DNA from 4 places in the Streptomyces malaysiensis subsp. malaysiensis genome. Region 1 is predicted to be linked to each of the others. Evidence: riboswitches for the same ligand, from Rfam matches in the RefSeq annotation. Region 1 holds a riboswitch; each other region holds the start of a gene.
What was found. Region 1 has a riboswitch for cobalamin ahead of AB0E24_RS25375 (ABC transporter substrate-binding protein). Riboswitches for the same ligand answer to the same signal wherever they lie in the genome.
Positions count from the first base shown of each region.

Region 1 (4,166 bases):
GTGCGGCCGTCCAGGGTGACGACTCCGGCGGAGGGGGCGAGGACCCCGGCGAGCAGCCGCAACAGGGTGGACTTCCCCGAGCCGTTGGGGCCGAGCAGGCCCACCGTCTCGCCGGGGCGCAGGGTGAGGGTGACACCGTCGAGGATCAGCCGGTCGTGGGTGCGGCGGCTGACGTGGTCGGCGCGGAGTCCGGGCGCGGCCTCGGCGGTGGCGGGGGATGCGGCGGTGGCGGGGGTGGCGGTGGCGGGGCGTCCCGCCGTGGAGTCGCTCACGTCTTCCTCCGGCCGCGGTGGAGCACGGCCACGAAGGCCGGTACGCCGATGAGGGACGTCACCACGCCCACCGGGACCTCCTGGGGGTCGATGACGGTACGGGCTGCGGTGTCCACCCACACCAGGAAGATGGCTCCGGCCAGTGTGGTGACCGGGAGCAGCCGGACATGGCCGGAGCCGGTGAGGGCGCGGGTGGCGTGCGGGAGGACCAGGCCGACGAAGCCGATGGCCCCGGCGCAGCTGACCAGGGTCGCGGTGAGCAGCGCGACCGCGCACAGCAGGACGAGACGGGCACGGGCCACCCGTACGCCGAGCGCTGCCGCGGCCTCCTCCCCGAAGGCGAACGCGTCCAGGGTGCGGCCGTGCCCGAGACAGACCGCGAGCACGCCGGCCAGGACGGCGGCGCACAGCAGCACATCGCCCCACCCGGCGCCGGTGAGCGAGCCGAGCAGCCAGAACAGCACGCCCCGGGTGGTCTCGGCGTCCGCGGAGGTGAGCACGGTGAACGAGGTCAGCGCGGAGAACAGCTGCATGGCGGCCACCCCGGACAGCACCACGCGGTCGGTGCTGCCACCGAGGCTGTGGCTGAGCGCCAGGACCAGGCCGAAGGAGAGCAGCGCACCGGTGAACGCGCCCGCCGACAGCGATACGGCCCCGCCGCCCACCCCGAGGACGACCACGGCGACGGCCCCGGTGGAGGCGCCGGAGGACACCCCGAGGACGAACGGATCGGCCAGCGGATTGCGCAGCAGCGACTGCATCACGGCCCCGCAGAGGGCCAGACCCGCCCCGCACACCGCGGCGAGCAGCGTGCGGGGCATGCGCAGGTTCCACACGATGCCGTCGCGCAATGGCGGCAACGTGCTCTCGCCCAGGCCGAGATGGGCGCTGACCGCCGCCCATACGTCGGCCGTGGAGATGTCGGCGGGGCCGATGGTCACGGCGAAGGCGACCGACGCGAGCAGCGCGGCCACGCCTCCCGCGAGCAGCGGCAGGAGGCGGGCGCTCACCTGGCGAGACCGAAGTCGCGCAGTCCGGCGGCGACCTGCTCGACCCCCTCGACCGTGCGCAGGGACGGGTTCATGGCCTGCCCGCTCAGCAGGATGTACCGCTTCTTCTTCACCGCGGTGAGGTTGCGGGTGGCGGGGTGGGTCCGCAGGAAACGCATCTTGGCCTCGGCGGTCTCCGCGGTCTGCTGCTTGCGCGTGAGATCGCCGAGGACGATGACGTCCGGGTCGCGGTCGGCCACGGTCTCCCAGTTGATCTGCGGCCACTCGTCGTGGGTGTCGGAGAAGGCGTTCTCCGCCCCGACGGCCCGGGTGATGGCGCCCGGCGCGCCGCAGCAGCCGGCGAGGTACGGCGACTGGGAGTTGGCGAACCAGTACATGAGGGAGACACCGGGGGCGTCCAGCCCCTCGGTGGCCGTACGAACACGCCGCTTCAACTCGGCGACCAGCTTCTCGCCACGCTCGTCGACACCGAAGGCGTGGGCCAGGTCGCGTATTTCGCCGTAGACCACGTCCAAGGTGAGTGGCCTGCCGCGGGAGCCGTCGCCGCCGCTGTCGGGGTCCCTGCCCGCCGAGCAGTCGGACGGCGAGACGTAGGTGGGCACACCCAGCTTCTCGAACTGCTCACGGGTGGCCACACCGCCCCTGCCGAGGGTGGAGACGAACGAGGCGGTGACGAAGTCGGGTTCGGCGTCCAGGGCCTTCTCGAAGGAGGGCGCGTTGTCCGCCAGTCGCGGCACCGTCGCGTTGGCCTTCTCCAGGCCCTTCGGCACCGGGTCGGTCCACATGGCCGTCCCCGCCAGGCGGTCGGCGAGGCCGAGGGCGAGCAGGATCTCCGTGGTGCCCTGGTTGAGCGAGACGGCCCGCTTCGGGGCGGACGTCAACGTGGTTCTGTGGCCGCAGTTGTCGATCGTTCGCGGATAGCCCGAACCGGCGGGCTTTCCGGCGTCCGCGGTGTCATGGCCGGAGCCACCGCATGCGGTGAGCAGCAGGGCAGGGGCGAGCAGGAGGGCCGCGGTGCGGCGGGCGGAGCTGAGCACGGGCATGCCTCGGGGTCGGGGCTCGTACGCGGAGCCTGGCCTACGGACGTCCCTCCGCGCACAGGGTCGCGGAGGTGCCAGCAGGTCTTCGGACTCGGGTTCGTCCGGACGGGGCGCCTTCCCGGTGCTCGTCCGCGGCGGCCTCGCGGCCGTCATGGACTCCTTCCAGTGGCATCACATGCCCCGCCCGTCCCCCTCACCGCTGCGCGTCAGCTCCGGATTCACACCGGATTCCCTGGCCTCGGATGTGGCACGACTGGCTCCCCGAGCCTATCAAGAGGGGTCGGTCGCAAGGGCCGGTCGTGGAAGCGGATGGACTCGTGGGCCGAGCAGGTCAGTTCGGCCGTCGGCGGGCCTGCCGTATCTCGCGGTCGACGGCCCAGACATCGCCGACAGGGCCGAGGTGGCCGAGCTTGTCGGGGTTGGACACCGTGCGGACGGTCTGGATACGCCCGTCGAGCACATCGAGGGCCAGGGTGTGGAGCACCTTGCCGTCCCGGTCATGGAAGATCGCCCCGGGCTGGCCGTTGACCTCATGCGGCTCGAACGACACATCCACCCGGAACAGCCAGGGGAAGGCCGTGCCCAGCAACCGGGCCACCTTCTCCGCGCCCACGACGGCCTTCGCCAGCTGCGGGGTCTTGCCGCCACCGTCCCCGACCAGCCGCACATCGGCGGCCAGCAGATTCCGCAGCCCACCCACATCGCCGTCCGTCAGCGCGTCGAAGAACCGCGTGGCCAGCTCCTGCCGCTCCCGCCGGTCCGCCTCGAAGCGCGGCCGCCCGGCCTCCATATGCCGCCGAGCCCGTACCAGCAGCTGCCGGCATGCCGCCTCCGAGCGCCCCACCGCCGTGGCGATCTCGTCGAACCCGAAGGCGAACACCTCCCGCAGCACGAACACCGCCCGCTCCAGCGGGCTGAGCCGCTCCAGCAGCAGCAACGCCGCCATCGACACCGAGTCGGCCAGCTCCACCGCGCGGGCCGGATCCTGATACGGGTCCCTGAGCAGTGGCTCGGGGAACCACGGGCCCATGTACTCCTCCCGTCGCACCCGGGCGGAGCGCAGCACATCGATGGAGATCCGCGTCACCGTGGCCGACAGAAACGCCTTGGTCGACGTGGGCCGGGTCGCCGAGCCGTCGAAGCGCAGCCAGGTCTCCTGCACCGCGTCCTCGGCCTCGCTCACACTGCTCAGAATCCGATAGGCGATCGAGAACAGCAGCGGCCGCAGCTCCTCGAACTCCTCGACCTTGCTCACACGGCTCCCCTCCCCCGGATCCCCCTGAACCACCGGCCGGTCAGAACTGCCCGACCTGGTAGTCGCCGGCCGGCTGCTGGGTGATGATGTTCAGCCGGTTCACCATATTCATGAACGAGACCAAGATCACCAGAGCGGTGAGCTGCTCCTCGTCGTAGTACTTGGCGGCATTCGCCCACACCTCGTCGCCGACCCCGACGGCCGCGTCCGCGACCCGGGTCCCCTCCTCCGCCAGCGCCAGCGCGGCGCGCTCGGCCTCGGTGAAGACCGTGGCCTCGCGCCATACCGCCACCAGGTTCAGCCGCACCGCGGTCTCACCGGCCGCGGCGGCCTCCTTGGTGTGCATGTCGACACAGGCGGCGCAGCCGTTGATCTGGCTCACCCGAAGCGCCACCAGCTCCTGCGCAGCGGCCGGCAGCGGCGAGTCCTTGACCGCCTTGCCCGCCGTCATCACGGGCTTGAGGATCTTGCCGGCGGTGACGCTGTCGAAGTAGTTCAGTCGCGCGTCCATGGTGTGCTCCTCCGCGGTTGTCAGTGGCTACACCCCTGAGACGGGGTAGCCCGACCCCCTGTGACATCGCCGGCTGTG
Region 1 is NZ_JBEZNG010000013.1:157,470-161,635, forward strand. It holds gene AB0E24_RS25365 (ABC transporter ATP-binding protein) at 1-149, opposite strand, end outside; gene AB0E24_RS25370 (FecCD family ABC transporter permease) at 269-1,282, opposite strand; gene AB0E24_RS25375 (ABC transporter substrate-binding protein) at 1,279-2,319, opposite strand; cobalamin riboswitch at 2,382-2,595, opposite strand; gene AB0E24_RS25380 (RNA polymerase sigma-70 factor) at 2,654-3,577, opposite strand; gene AB0E24_RS25385 (carboxymuconolactone decarboxylase family protein) at 3,618-4,088, opposite strand.

Region 2 (4,166 bases), on a different contig from region 1:
CGGCGGCGTCGACCGCCTCCAGGGCCGCGCCGATGAGCCGGGCGTCCTCGGCGGTGTCGCCGTCGAGCAGGCGTTTGTGCGGGGTACGGCCCATCGCGACGACCTCGCGAACGGTCAGGTCGATGCCGGCGCCGGACTCCTGGACCACGGCGGCCAGAGTGCGGGCCAGCCGCCGTACCGGCAGCGACCAGGCGTCCGCCCCGTCCACGCGTACGCACCCCGTGTCGGGGCGCAGCACGCGGTAGACCGCGCGCAGCAGACTCGACTTACCGCTTCCGTTGGGGCCGACGAGGCCGATGACCTCCCCGGGCCGGGCGGTCAGGGAGACGTCCCGTACGAGGTGGTGTGCGCCGGCGGTGAGCGTCAACCCCTCGACGGCGAGTTCGGTCGCGCTCATCCCACTCCTCGATCGGCGTCGCGCCGGGCGTCCCGGCGCATCAGCCACAGAAAGAACGGCCCTCCGCACAGGGCCGTCAGGACCCCGACGGGGATCTCCATCGGGGCGGCGACCGTGCGCGCGGCGACGTCGGCCCAGATGAGGAACACCGCTCCGGCCAGTGCGGCGGTCGGCAGTACGCGGCGGTGGTCGCCGCCCACGAACAGCCGCACGATATGAGGGAGGATCAGGCCGACGAAGCCGATCGGCCCGGCCGCCGCCACCAGGACCCCGGTGACCAGGGACAGCAGGACGAACATCCGGGCACGGAACCGGGCCACGTCCAACCCCATCGTGGTGGCGGCCTCCTCGCCCGCCAGAAGCAGGTTGAGCGAGCGGGCCTGGACCACCAGGACGACGGTGCCGAGCAGCAGGGCCGCGCCCGGCAGCCACAGCGTGCCCCACTGGACGCCACCGAGGCCACCGAGCGTCCAGGCGAGAACCGCCCGCGCCTCGTTGCCCCGGCCGGTGGTCAGGAGCAGCAGATCCATCACCGCGGTGAGCACCGACGCCACCGCCACCCCCGACAGCACCAGCCGGGCCGAGGTGATACGGCCGCCGGCCCGGGCCGTGGTGTACACGAGCAGCAGCGTGAGCAGCGCACCGGCGAACGCGGCGGCCGACAGCGACACCGGCCCGAACAGGCTCACCCCGAAGACGATCACGACGACGGCACCGAGCGAGGCCCCGGAGGACACCCCCAGCAGATACGGCTCCGCGAGCGGATTGCGCACCAGCGCCTGCATGGCGGCACCCACCACCGCGAGCCCGGCACCCGTCACGGCCCCGAGCGCCACCCGCGGAGCCCGTACCTTCAGCACGATCGTCTCGTGCGCCCGCGACGGAACCGGCGCCGACCAGTCGGCGCCCAGCGCGTGCGTCACGATGCGCCACACCTCACCGGGCGGCACATGGACCGAACCGATGGCCATGCCCGCCGTGGCGGAGACCAGGAGCAGGATGCCGAGCGCCGCCAGGACCATGGCGAAGGACACCCGGTGAGCCCCGCCCTCACCGCTCTTGCGTCCGGGGCCGGTATCCGCCGCCGGAGCGTTCCGTACGGTGTCCGTCACCGGAACTTCTCGGGGTGCAGTGCGCGCGCCAGATCCGAGGCCGCGTAGGGCGGACGGACGCCGATGACCGTCGCGGTCAGCGGAAGCACGACGAACCGTTTGTTCTTCACGGCGGGGACGTCGGCGAGTGCGGGCCGCGAGAGCAGGAACCGCTTCTTCCGCTCGACGCTCCCGGCACCCCCGTAGTCGTAGATCGCGATGACCTCGGGTTTGCGGGCGACGACCTGCTCCCACGACGCGTCACCGAAGACCTCGTCGAGGTCGTCGAACACGTTCCGGCCGCCGGCCAGCCGGATGATCTCGGTGCCCAGACCCTTGCCGCCCGCGGTGAACGCCGCCTTGTCCCCGCTGTCGTACACGAACACCGGCACGGCCCGTGCGCCCCGCACCGCCCGGGTGGTCCGCTCGACCCGCCGCTGGAGGTCGGCGACCACCTTGTCGGCGCGCTCCCGCACTCCGAAGATCGCGCCGATGGCACGGATCTCGTCGTAGGTGTCCTTCATCGACACGCGCTTCTCGCCGCAGTACTCGCGGTTGAGGTACGTGTTGATGCCCGCGTCCGCGAACGCCTTGCGGGAACGGCCCTCGTTCCCGGCGAACGCGCTGCCGTAGCCGCCGTAGACGAAGTCCGGATCGGCGTTGAGGACGGTCTCGAAGGACGGTTCCCTCTTCGCCAGTTCGGGAATGGCCGCGAAGTCCTTCCGGTACCGCGGCAGAACGGCCGAGTCGAGGAAGGCGGTGCCCACCATACGGTCCTTCAGACCGAGGGCCAGCATGAGCTCGGCGGGGTGCTGATGGATGGTGACCGCCCGCTCGGGCGGCTTCTCGTACGTGGTGCGGGTCCCGCAGTTGTCGATGGTGACCGGGAAGCCCTTGAGCGACGACGCCGCGCTCGCCGGCTTGTCCGCCGGGCCCTCGCCTCCGGCACAGCCGGTCAGCAGGGTCGTGGACAAGGCGACGGCGGCGGCGACGCGCAGGGCGCGACGGCGGGGAAACGCCGGGGGAGAGAAAACAGGACGGGACATGCCGTCGTACACGTAGAGCCTCCTGGGGAGTCCGCGCTCCTCGGAACGGGCCCGCGACAGACCAGTGTCCTGACTCCCGGATCGACGCTCCCCCGGCCTTCCCACGCGGTGCGCAGTGGCATGTCGAAGGGTTGCACTCCCCGGTCACAGTGGCGGGACCGTGCCGGAATCGCACCGGCTTCCTGTCTCCCGTCGCGGTGATGACCGGCTGATCTTACGTAGGGGTGGCCGAGGGGCGAAAGGGCGCCCGGCCGGAACCGTGCGTACGGGGCAGGGGCTCCCGGCGCTCAGCGATGCTGTGTCCATTGTGGAGCGATCTTGTGAGACTCGGACGCGTCGCTGAACCTCACCCGTCCCCGGCTCGTCATCCAGAGCCGGAGCACCGGGACATCTTCGCGATGGAGCGAAGTCCCCGTGTGCGGAAACGCACCGCGAACGAATGGACGAGCACGCCATGGGGCGACACCGACGAATATCCCAGCTTCCCCGTACCACCCTGGCGTCAAGAGCGGCGCTGGCCGCGGGGGTACTCGTGCCGACGGTCGTCTCGGTGGGGTCGGCTCACGCGGCCACCCCGCAGGCGGCGATCTGCGCCTCGGACAAGCCGGAACTCGCCGAGAAGCTCTCCGAGGACATCAACTCCGCACTGGACGGCGCCTCCGCCACGACGGCGATCAGCCTCCACGACCGCACCACGAACACCACCTGCGCTCTCGACGCGGACCGGAAGTTCGACTCCGCGAGCACGGTCAAGGTGACCGTGCTCGCCACGCTGCTGTGGGACGCGCAGAAGGACGATCGCGCCCTGACGCAGGAGGAGAAGGACCGTGCCACCGCCATGATCACGAAGTCCGACAACGATGCCACCACCGCGCTGTGGAACCAACTCGGGGCGGCCAAGGTCAACGCGTTTCTGCTGGCCGCGGGGATGACCAACACCGTCCTCGACAGCGAGGGGCACTGGGGGCTCACCCAGATCACCGCGAACGATGAGGAGAAGCTCCTCCAACTGGTGACCCACGCGAACCCGGTGCTCGGTGAGGACTCCCGCGCCTACATCCTGAAGCTGACCGGCGAGGTCATCCCCTCGCAGCGCTGGGGGACCCCGGCCGGTGCGCCGGGCGACGCACAGGTGCATGTGAAGAACGGCTGGCTGGAGCGGGCCACGAACGGCTGGCGTGTGCACAGCCTCGGCGCTTTCACCGGCGGTGACCACGACTACACGATCACGGTGCTCACGCAGGACAACGCCACGATGGACGACGGCATCGCCAACATCGAGGGCATCGCCCGCGCGGTCCACGAGAACCTCAACGCACCCGCGGCCGGCGCCCGGCCCTAGGCGTCTCCGCTTCGCGTCAGGCCGCCGGCCGGCGGTGCCCCCTGTGGGCGGCCGCCCGGCCGCTGTCGCCGGTGCGTGTCCGGGCCACGAGGAGCGCGATGTCGTCCTCCGGGGGCGCGTCCGTGGTCATCCTCGAGATGACACGGGCACACAGGTCATCGAGGCTCGCCGGGGGACGTTCCAGCGCGGTGAGCAGCCGCTCCAGTCCGGCATCGATGTCGCCGTGCCGGGACTCCACCAGCCCGTCGGTGAAGAAGGCGAGCAGGCTGCCCTCGGGCAGTTCGAGGTCG
Region 2 is NZ_JBEZNG010000035.1:655-4,820, forward strand. It holds gene AB0E24_RS40450 (ABC transporter ATP-binding protein) at 1-397, opposite strand, end outside; gene AB0E24_RS40455 (FecCD family ABC transporter permease) at 394-1,509, opposite strand; gene AB0E24_RS40460 (ABC transporter substrate-binding protein) at 1,506-2,546, opposite strand; cobalamin riboswitch at 2,577-2,766, opposite strand; gene AB0E24_RS40465 (serine hydrolase) at 2,989-3,876, shown strand; gene AB0E24_RS40470 (SpoIIE family protein phosphatase) at 3,893-4,166, opposite strand, start outside.
Region 2: another riboswitch for cobalamin. It lies ahead of AB0E24_RS40460 (ABC transporter substrate-binding protein); the one in region 1 lies ahead of AB0E24_RS25375 (ABC transporter substrate-binding protein).

Region 3 (4,166 bases), on a different contig from region 1:
CACGACACGGCTAACGCCATGGCCACCACCATCTCCACGGGAGCACTCGGTCCCAGGGTGGCGGTGGCGATGTCAGCGGTCCTCAACCTCGTCGGCGCGTTCCTGTCCGTGGAGGTGGCCAAGACCATCTCCGGCGGGATCATCGACGAGGGCGCCGGTATCCGACCAGAAGTGATCTTCGCGGGGCTGGTCGGCGCGATCCTGTGGAACCTGGTGACCTGGCTCGCCGGGCTCCCCTCCAGTTCCTCGCACGCCCTGTTCGGCGGCCTGATCGGCGCCACCCTGGTCTCCGTCGGCCTGGACGGGGTCAACGGCGACGCGATCGTCATGAAGGTCCTGATCCCCGCCGTCGCCGCCCCGATCGTGGCCGGCATCGCCACCATGGTCGCCACGCGGCTCACCTACCGGCTCGGCAGCGGCCGCTCACCGGAGGACACCGCGAAGGGCTACCGCGCGGGGCAGATCGCCTCGGCGGCCCTGGTCTCCCTCGCCCACGGCACCAACGACGCCCAGAAGACGATGGGCGTGATCACCCTGGCGCTGGTCACCGGGAACGTGGTGGCGCCCGACTCCGACCCGCCGCTGTGGGTCATCGTCTCGGCGGGTCTTGCCATCGCGCTCGGCACCTACCTGGGCGGCTGGCGGATCATCCGCACCATGGGCAAGGGCATCACCGACATCCAGCCGCCGCAGGGCTTCGCCGCCCAGACCGGCGCCGCGACGGTCATCCTCGCCTCCTCCCACATCGGCTTCGCGCTGTCCACCACCCAGGTCTGCTCCGGCGCCGTCATGGGCGCGGGTGTCGGCCGTAAGGGCGCGGTGGTGCGCTGGTCGACCGCGGGCCGCATGGTGGTCGCCTGGGTGCTGACCCTGCCCGCCGCGGGTCTGGTGGCGGGTGGCGCCGCGCTGCTGGCCGACCAGGGGAACGCGGGGGTCGCGGCGGTGGCCGTGCTCGCGATCCTGGCCTGCGGGGCGATCTGGGCGCTGTCGCGCCGCAAGCCCGTGGACCACACCAACGTCAACGAGGTCGCCCCCCAGGAGCCGGTGGGCGCCGTCACGGCCGCCCTGCGGTCCGTGGCCCCGCCGCCCGCGGGTACGGCGGCTTCCGCCCCCGAGGACGCCGCGGAGACCGCCGCCGTGAGCGGCACCCCTGAGAGCGCGCCCGAGCAGACCCCCACCCCCGCCGCCGCGAGCAGCACCACCCGCTAAGGAGCCAGGAAACATGAACATCGACTGGGCGGCACTCGGCCAGGTCTTCGGCGTCAGCCTCGCGGTGACGGTCGGCATGGTGGGCGTCTTCACCCTGGGCATCGTCGGCACGTCCCGTAAGGCGGCGCCGGAGCAGGGCGGCACGGCCGCCGTGCCCTCCGGCGCGGCCGGCGGCGGGTCCGCGCTCGCGCGCACCGGCGCGTACGCCTGTTTCGCGGTGTGCGCCGCGGTCGTGGCGTACGGCATCTATCTGATCGTCGCCTGAGGACCCCGCGTCCCCATTGCCCCACCGGCCGCCGGATGGCGGCGCTGACCAGCGCCGACCGTCCGGCGGCCGTCCTGTGAGCGACCGTCGTCTGTGGGGCTCGGCACACTCGGGCGTCATGGGTCATATGCGAGTTGACGGCCATTCGCGGCCCATGGTGGACTTCCCGAGCCAAACGGCGGCAGGAGAGGAAGCCGGTGAGAATCCGGCGCGGTCCCGCCACTGTCACCGGGGAGCGGCCTCCCATCGCCTGTATGGGGTCACGGCTCGTCCGTACGGTTCGTCGCGTACGTGGGGCTGGAAGACCGGGAGGGCCGCGGATCCGGGAGCCAGGAGACTCTCACCGCCGGTCACGTCGAACCAGGGCGAGGACCCTGAGTGAGGACATACCGCCATGCCCGGCACCGCCACGCCGCCAGCCTCCGCTGCCCGCTCCGGCTCCCCCCGTACCTCTGTCGGCACCTCTGTTCGCGTTCCGCCGCGCCGAGGCGTGACGGCGGCCTGAGGGATGCCTGCCGACCACGCCTCGTTCGCGTGCGGCGCGGCCCTCGGCTTCCTCGGCGACCTCGCCACGGGCGATCCGCGCCGCGGCCATCCGGTGGCCGCGTTCGGGCGCGCCGCCGCGGCCGCCGAGCGCCGGCTGTGGCGTGACCACCGCGGCTACGGGGCCCTGCACACCGCGCTGTGCGCGGGCGGCGCGGCCGCCGGTGCCGCGCTGCTGACCCGCGCCGTACGGGCCCTCGGCGGGCGCCGTGGCGCGGAGGTCGCGCTGACCGCCGCCGCCACCTGGGCCGTGCTCGGCGGTACGACGCTGGGCCGTGAGGCACGGGCCGTCGGCGACGCGCTGGCCGCCGGGGACCTCGAGGCCGCCCGGGAGCGGCTGCCGCATCTGTGCGGCCGCGATCCGCAGGCGCTGGACGGGCCGCGGATCGCCCGCGCGGTTGTCGAATCGGTCGCCGAGAACACCTCCGACGCCGTCGTGGGCGCCCTGGTGTGGGGCGCCGTGGGCGGGGTGCCGGGGCTCATCGGCTTCCGCGCCGTCAACACCCTGGACGCCATGGTGGGCCACAAGTCGCCGCGCTACCGGCGGTTCGGCTGGGCGGCGGCCCGTCTGGACGATGTGGCCGGATGGCCCGGTGCGCGCCTTACGGCGGCCCTGGCGACGCTGGCGGGCCCCGATCCGCGCGGTGCGTGGCGCGCCTGGCGGCACGACGGCCGGCGCCATCCGAGCCCCAACGCGGGCCCTGTGGAGGCGTCCTTCGCGGGCGCGCTCGGCGTACGGCTGGGCGGCACCCTCGCGTACGGCGGCCGGGTCGAGCACCGGCCGGTGCTCAACTCCGGCGGGCGGCCGGTGGCGGCGGCCGACATCGAGCGGGCGATACGGCTGTCGCGGCGCGTCGGCGTCCTGGCGCTCGGGGTGTCCGTGGCGGCCCGGCCGGTCCTGAGGGCGTTGACGGGGCGGCCCCTGGCCGCTGGAAGGGGCGGTGGATGAGCGGGATACGCGGTAAGGGCGGCACGGACGGTTCGGGGTCGCGGGGCGGGGGGCTGCTCGTCGCGGGCACGACCTCCGACGCGGGCAAGAGCGTGGTGACGGCCGGGATCTGCCGGTGGCTCGCCCGTAAGGGCGTCAGCGTGGCGCCCTTCAAGGCGCAGAACATGTCGCTCAACTCCTTCGTCACCCGGGAGGGGGCGGAGATCGGGCGGGCGCAGGCCATGCAGGCCGCCGCCGCTCGCGTGGAGCCGAGCGCGCTGATGAATCCGGTCCTGCTGAAGCCGGGCAGCGACCGCAGCAGCCAGGTGGTGCTGCTGGGCAAGCCGGTGGGCGAGCTGAGCGCGCGCGGGTACTTCGGTCGGCCGGGGACCCCGGCGCGGCCGGGGCCCGCCGTACGGCCGCCGTCGGGCGCGGTCTCCCCCGGTGAGGCGGCCAAGGGGCGTGAGGCGCTGCTGGGGACCGTCACGGAGTGCCTGGAGGAGCTGCGGCGCACCCATGACGCCGTGATCTGCGAGGGCGCGGGCAGCCCGGCCGAGATCAATCTGCGCCGTACCGACATCGTCAACATGGGGCTCGCGCGGGCCGCGGGGCTTCCGGTCGTGGTGGTCGGGGACATCGACCGCGGTGGCGTCTTCGCGTCCTTCTTCGGCACGACCGCCCTGATGTCGGCGGCGGACCAGCGGCATGTGGCCGCCTATCTGGTGAACAAGTTCCGCGGCGATGTGAGCCTTCTGGAGCCAGGTCTGGAGATGCTGCGCGACCTCACCGGGCGCCCGACCGTCGGTGTGCTGCCGTTCGCCCACGGGCTGGGGATCGACGAGGAGGACGGGCTGCGGGTCTCGCTGCGCGGCACGGTGCGGGAGAGCGTCGTGGCACCCCCTTACGGTGCGGACGTGCTGCGGATCGCGGTGGCCGCCGTGCCGCTGATGTCCAACTTCACGGACGTGGACGCGCTGGCGGCCGAACCGGGCGTGGTCGTGCGGTTCGTGGACCGGCCCGAGGAGCTGGCCGACGCCGATCTGGTGGTGCTGCCGGGCACCCGGGGCACCGTAAGGGCGCTGGAGTGGCTGCGTGAGCGCGGGCTCGCCGGCGCGATCGCCCGGCGGGCCGCCGAGGGCCGCCCGGTGCTGGGCGTCTGCGGCGGTTTCCAGATGCTCGGGGAGCGCATCGAGGACGAGGTCGAGTCGAGGGCCGGGACGG
Region 3 is NZ_JBEZNG010000008.1:392,829-396,994, reverse strand. It holds gene AB0E24_RS19555 (inorganic phosphate transporter) at 1-1,209, shown strand, start outside; gene AB0E24_RS19550 (hypothetical protein) at 1,223-1,474, shown strand; cobalamin riboswitch at 1,616-1,833, shown strand; gene AB0E24_RS19545 (cobalamin biosynthesis protein) at 1,983-2,966, shown strand; gene AB0E24_RS19540 (cobyric acid synthase) at 2,963-4,166, shown strand, end outside.
Region 3: another riboswitch for cobalamin. It lies ahead of AB0E24_RS19545 (cobalamin biosynthesis protein); the one in region 1 lies ahead of AB0E24_RS25375 (ABC transporter substrate-binding protein).

Region 4 (4,166 bases), on a different contig from region 1:
CGCGCCTGACCACCTGGGGAGGGGGCGATCCGATGAGCCTCGCCGCGTTCCTTCTCGCCCTCGGCACCACCTGCCGGATCACCCGCTTCATCACCAAGGACACCCTGGCGGCCGGGTTCAGAACCTGGGTCGCCGACCGCTTCGGCGACGACTCCCGGGCCTCCTACCTGGTCAACTGCGGTTGGTGCACCAGCATCTGGGTCGCCGCCGCCATCGCCGTCTACGCCTCCTTGCTGCACACCACCGCGTGGTTCCTGCTGCCGGCCACCGCCCTGACGCTCTCCTACCTCGCGGGGCTCGCCTCGCGCTGGCTGGACTGACACCGACCCGAACACGACTCGCGACCCGATGGAAAGGAATGACGGCCATGGCCTGCAACTGCGGCGGAAGAGCGCCCCAATGGACGCCTCAACCCACTGTCGTCTATGAGTTGAAGCTGCCGGACGGCACGGTCCGGCGGTACGTCACCCATCAGGAAGCCGACGCCGCCAACAAGCGCGCGGGTTCCATCGGAGTGATCACCCCCGTCACCCAGTGACGGCGGAGATCCGCGCCCGACCCAGGCAGCCCGGCTGTCGGTGGTCTGCGGCAGACTGCGCGCATGGATATCACAATCAGGCACGCGCGGGACGAGGAACTGGACGGGATCGGGGAGCTCACCGCTCAGGCGTATCTCGGGGACGGGCTGCTGGACTTCGGGGACAGCGATCCGTATCTCGCCACGCTGCGCGATGCCCGGCGCCGGGCCGCCGATTCCGAGCTGCTGGTCGCGGCGGACGCGGCGAGTGACGAGGTGCTGGGGGCCGTGGCGTTCGCCGAGTACGGCGGGGCGTACGCGGAGCTGGCCCGGCCCGGCGAGGGCGAGTTCCGGATGCTGGCCGTGCGGCCCGAGTCGCGGCGGCGCGGGGCGGCCGAGGCGCTGGTGCGCGCGTGTCTGGACCGGGCGCGCGCGCTGGGGCTGAAGCGCATAGTGATCAGCAGCCAGCGCTCGATGACCGCCGCCCACCGGCTGTACGAGCGGCTGGGGTTCGTACGGGCCCCGGAGCGGGACTGGGCGCCGCTTGCCGGGACGGACCTCACCCTCTGGGCGTTCACCGTGGAGCTGTGACGACGAGCGCCGCACAGCCCCGGCCACGGCCGCCACCCGCCCCGGGCCACCGGCCACCGCGCGCCCCAGGTCACGGGCCGCCTCGGGAACGCATTAGCACATTCATACGAAACTCCGCACCTCCCGACACTAGATATGGGGGTGCGTGCGTCGGGCGGCACAAGATGTATGCTCGTCCTCGCTGTCGCCGCAGGGGAATCCGGTGGGAATCCGGAACTGTCCCGCAACGGTGTACGTGTGCGCTTATGCGGCGTACCCGTGAGTCCGAGCACCTGCCGACGGCCTTGCGTGAACACGTCCCCCGGCCTCGTGGGTTGGGCCGATGGACGCTGCGTGGTGTGCCCGGCGTACGAGGAGTGCGGCATCGGCATGCCCGTACGCGCCCATCGCACCACCCCTCGTGGCCCCAGCCCAGCGAGGGAGAGCACCTCAGTGACCATCGCGCCCGCAGATCCGGTTTCAGAGCAGGCGGTTTCTCAGGCAGCGGTCGACGCGCCCGGGACCGCCCTGCTACGGACGCTCACCGGACTCACCGCCGACCTGCCCGCCACCGACCCCGGTAAGGTCGCGGCCGCCGCCCTGCGCGGCCGCCATCCCGGCTCGGACGAGGCGGAGTTGCGCGGGCTGGCGACCGAGGCGGCGGCCGGGCTCATCGCCGAGGAGCCGGAGTACTCCCGGCTGGCCGCGCGGCTGCTGGCGCTCACCATCACCGAGGAGGCGGCCGGGCAGGGCGCGGTCTCCTTCTCCACCTCCGTCCAGGTGGGCCACCGCGAGGGCCTGCTCGCCGACTCCACCGCGGAGTTCGCCACCGCCCACGCCGGCCGGCTGGACGCGCTGGTGGAGCGGGCCCTGGCCGACGGCGCCGACAACCGCTTCGGCTACTTCGGGCTGCGCACCCTCTACAGCCGCTATCTGCTGCGCCACCCCATCACCCGGCAGGTGATCGAGACCCCGCAGCACTTCCTGCTGCGGGTGGCCTGCGGGCTCGCCGAGGACCTCTCGGCGCGGGCGCTGGAGGACGTGGCCGAGCTGTACCGGCTGACCAGCACGCTGTCGTACCTCCCCAGCTCCCCCACGCTGTTCAACTCCGGCACCCGGCATCCGCAGATGTCGTCCTGCTATCTGCTGGACTCGCCGCTGGACGAGCTGGACTCGATCTACAACCGCTACCACCAGGTGGCGCGGCTGTCGAAGCACGCGGGCGGCATCGGCCTTTCCTACTCCCGCATCCGGGCCCGCGGTTCGCTGATCCGGGGCACCAACGGGCACTCCAACGGCATCGTGCCGTTCCTGCGCACGCTCGACTCCTCGGTGGCCGCCGTCAACCAGGGCGGCCGGCGCAAGGGCGCGGCCTGTGTCTACCTGGAGACCTGGCACGCAGACCTCGAGGAGTTCCTGGAGCTCCGGGACAACACGGGCGAGGACGCCCGCCGCACCCACAACCTCAACATCGCCCACTGGATCCCGGACGAGTTCATGCGCCGGGTCGAGGCGGACGCCGACTGGTCGCTGTTCTCCCCGGTCGACGCGCCCGATCTGGTGGACCTGTGGGGCGAGGAGTTCGACGCCGCGTACCGCAGGGCCGAGGCCGAGGGACGGGCGGTCAAGCAGGTCCCGGCCCGCCAGCTGTACGCGCGGATGATGCGCACCCTCGCACAGACCGGCAACGGCTGGATGACGTTCAAGGACGCCGCCAACCGCACCGCCAACCAGACCGCCGAGCCCGGCAGGGTCGTCCACTCCTCGAATCTGTGCACCGAGATCCTGGAGGTGACCAACGACGGCGAGACCGCCGTGTGCAACCTCGGATCGGTCAACCTCGCCGCACACCTGGGCGAGGACGGGCAGCTGGACTGGGAGCGCCTGGACGCCACCGTCCGCACCGCCGTCACCTTCCTCGACCGCGTGGTGGACATCAACTTCTACCCCACGGAGGAGGCCGGGGCCTCCAACTCCCGCTGGCGCCCGGTGGGTCTGGGCCTCATGGGGCTCCAGGACGTCTTCTTCCGGCTGCGGCTGCCGTTCGACTCGCCCGAGGCCACGGCGCTCTCCACGCGGATCTCCGAGCGCATCATGCTCGCCGCGTACGAGGCGTCCTGCGAGCTCGCCGAGCGCCACGGCCCGCACCCCGCCTGGTCCGAGACCCGCACCGCACGCGGGGTGCTGCACCCGGACCACTACACGGACGCGGTGGCCACCTGGCCGGAGCGCTGGGAGGCGCTGCGCACCCGGATGGCGAAGTCCGGGATGCGGAACTCGCTGCTGCTGGCGATCGCGCCGACCGCGACCATCGCCTCCATCGCAGGCGTCTACGAGTGCATCGAGCCGCAGGTCTCCAACCTCTTCAAGCGCGAGACGCTGAGCGGGGAGTTCCTCCAGGTCAACTCCTATCTGGTGGACGACCTGAAGAAGCTGGGCGTCTGGGACGCGAAGACCCGTGAGGCGCTGCGCGAGTCCAACGGCTCGGTCCAGGACCTCTCCTGGGTGCCCGCGGACGTACGGGAGCTGTACCGCACCGCGTGGGAGATCCCGCAGCGCGCCCTGATCGACATGGCGGCGGCCCGCACCCCGTACCTCGACCAGAGCCAGTCGCTGAACCTCTTCATGGCCTCGCCGACCATCGGCAAGCTCAGCTCGATGTACGCGTACGCCTGGAAGCGCGGCATCAAGACCACGTACTACCTGCGCTCGCGGCCGGCCACCCGGATCGCCCAGAGCGCCCGCGGCGGCGCCACCGCCGCCACCACCCCTGCTCCCCTCCCCGTACAGCAGGCTCCGGCCGAGGCCGACGCGATCGCCTGCTCCCTGGAGAACCCCGAGTCCTGCGAGGCATGCCAGTAACCATGAGTGACACCAAGAACCTGCTCGACCCGGGCTTCGAACTGACCCTGCGGCCCATGCGGTACCCGCAGTTCTACGACCGCTACCGCGACGCGATCAAGAACACCTGGACCGTGGAGGAGGTCGACCTCCACTCCGACGTCGCCGACCTCGCCAAGCTCTCCCCCGGTGAGCAGCATCTGATCGGCCGACTGGTCGCCTTCTTCGCGACCGGCGA
Region 4 is NZ_JBEZNG010000001.1:451,339-455,504, forward strand. It holds gene AB0E24_RS01985 (DUF1360 domain-containing protein) at 1-320, shown strand, start outside; gene AB0E24_RS01990 (DUF7196 family protein) at 368-538, shown strand; gene AB0E24_RS01995 (GNAT family N-acetyltransferase) at 602-1,108, shown strand; cobalamin riboswitch at 1,243-1,402, shown strand; gene AB0E24_RS02000 (ribonucleoside-diphosphate reductase subunit alpha) at 1,541-3,949, shown strand; gene AB0E24_RS02005 (ribonucleotide-diphosphate reductase subunit beta) at 3,940-4,166, shown strand, end outside.
Region 4: another riboswitch for cobalamin. It lies ahead of AB0E24_RS02000 (ribonucleoside-diphosphate reductase subunit alpha); the one in region 1 lies ahead of AB0E24_RS25375 (ABC transporter substrate-binding protein).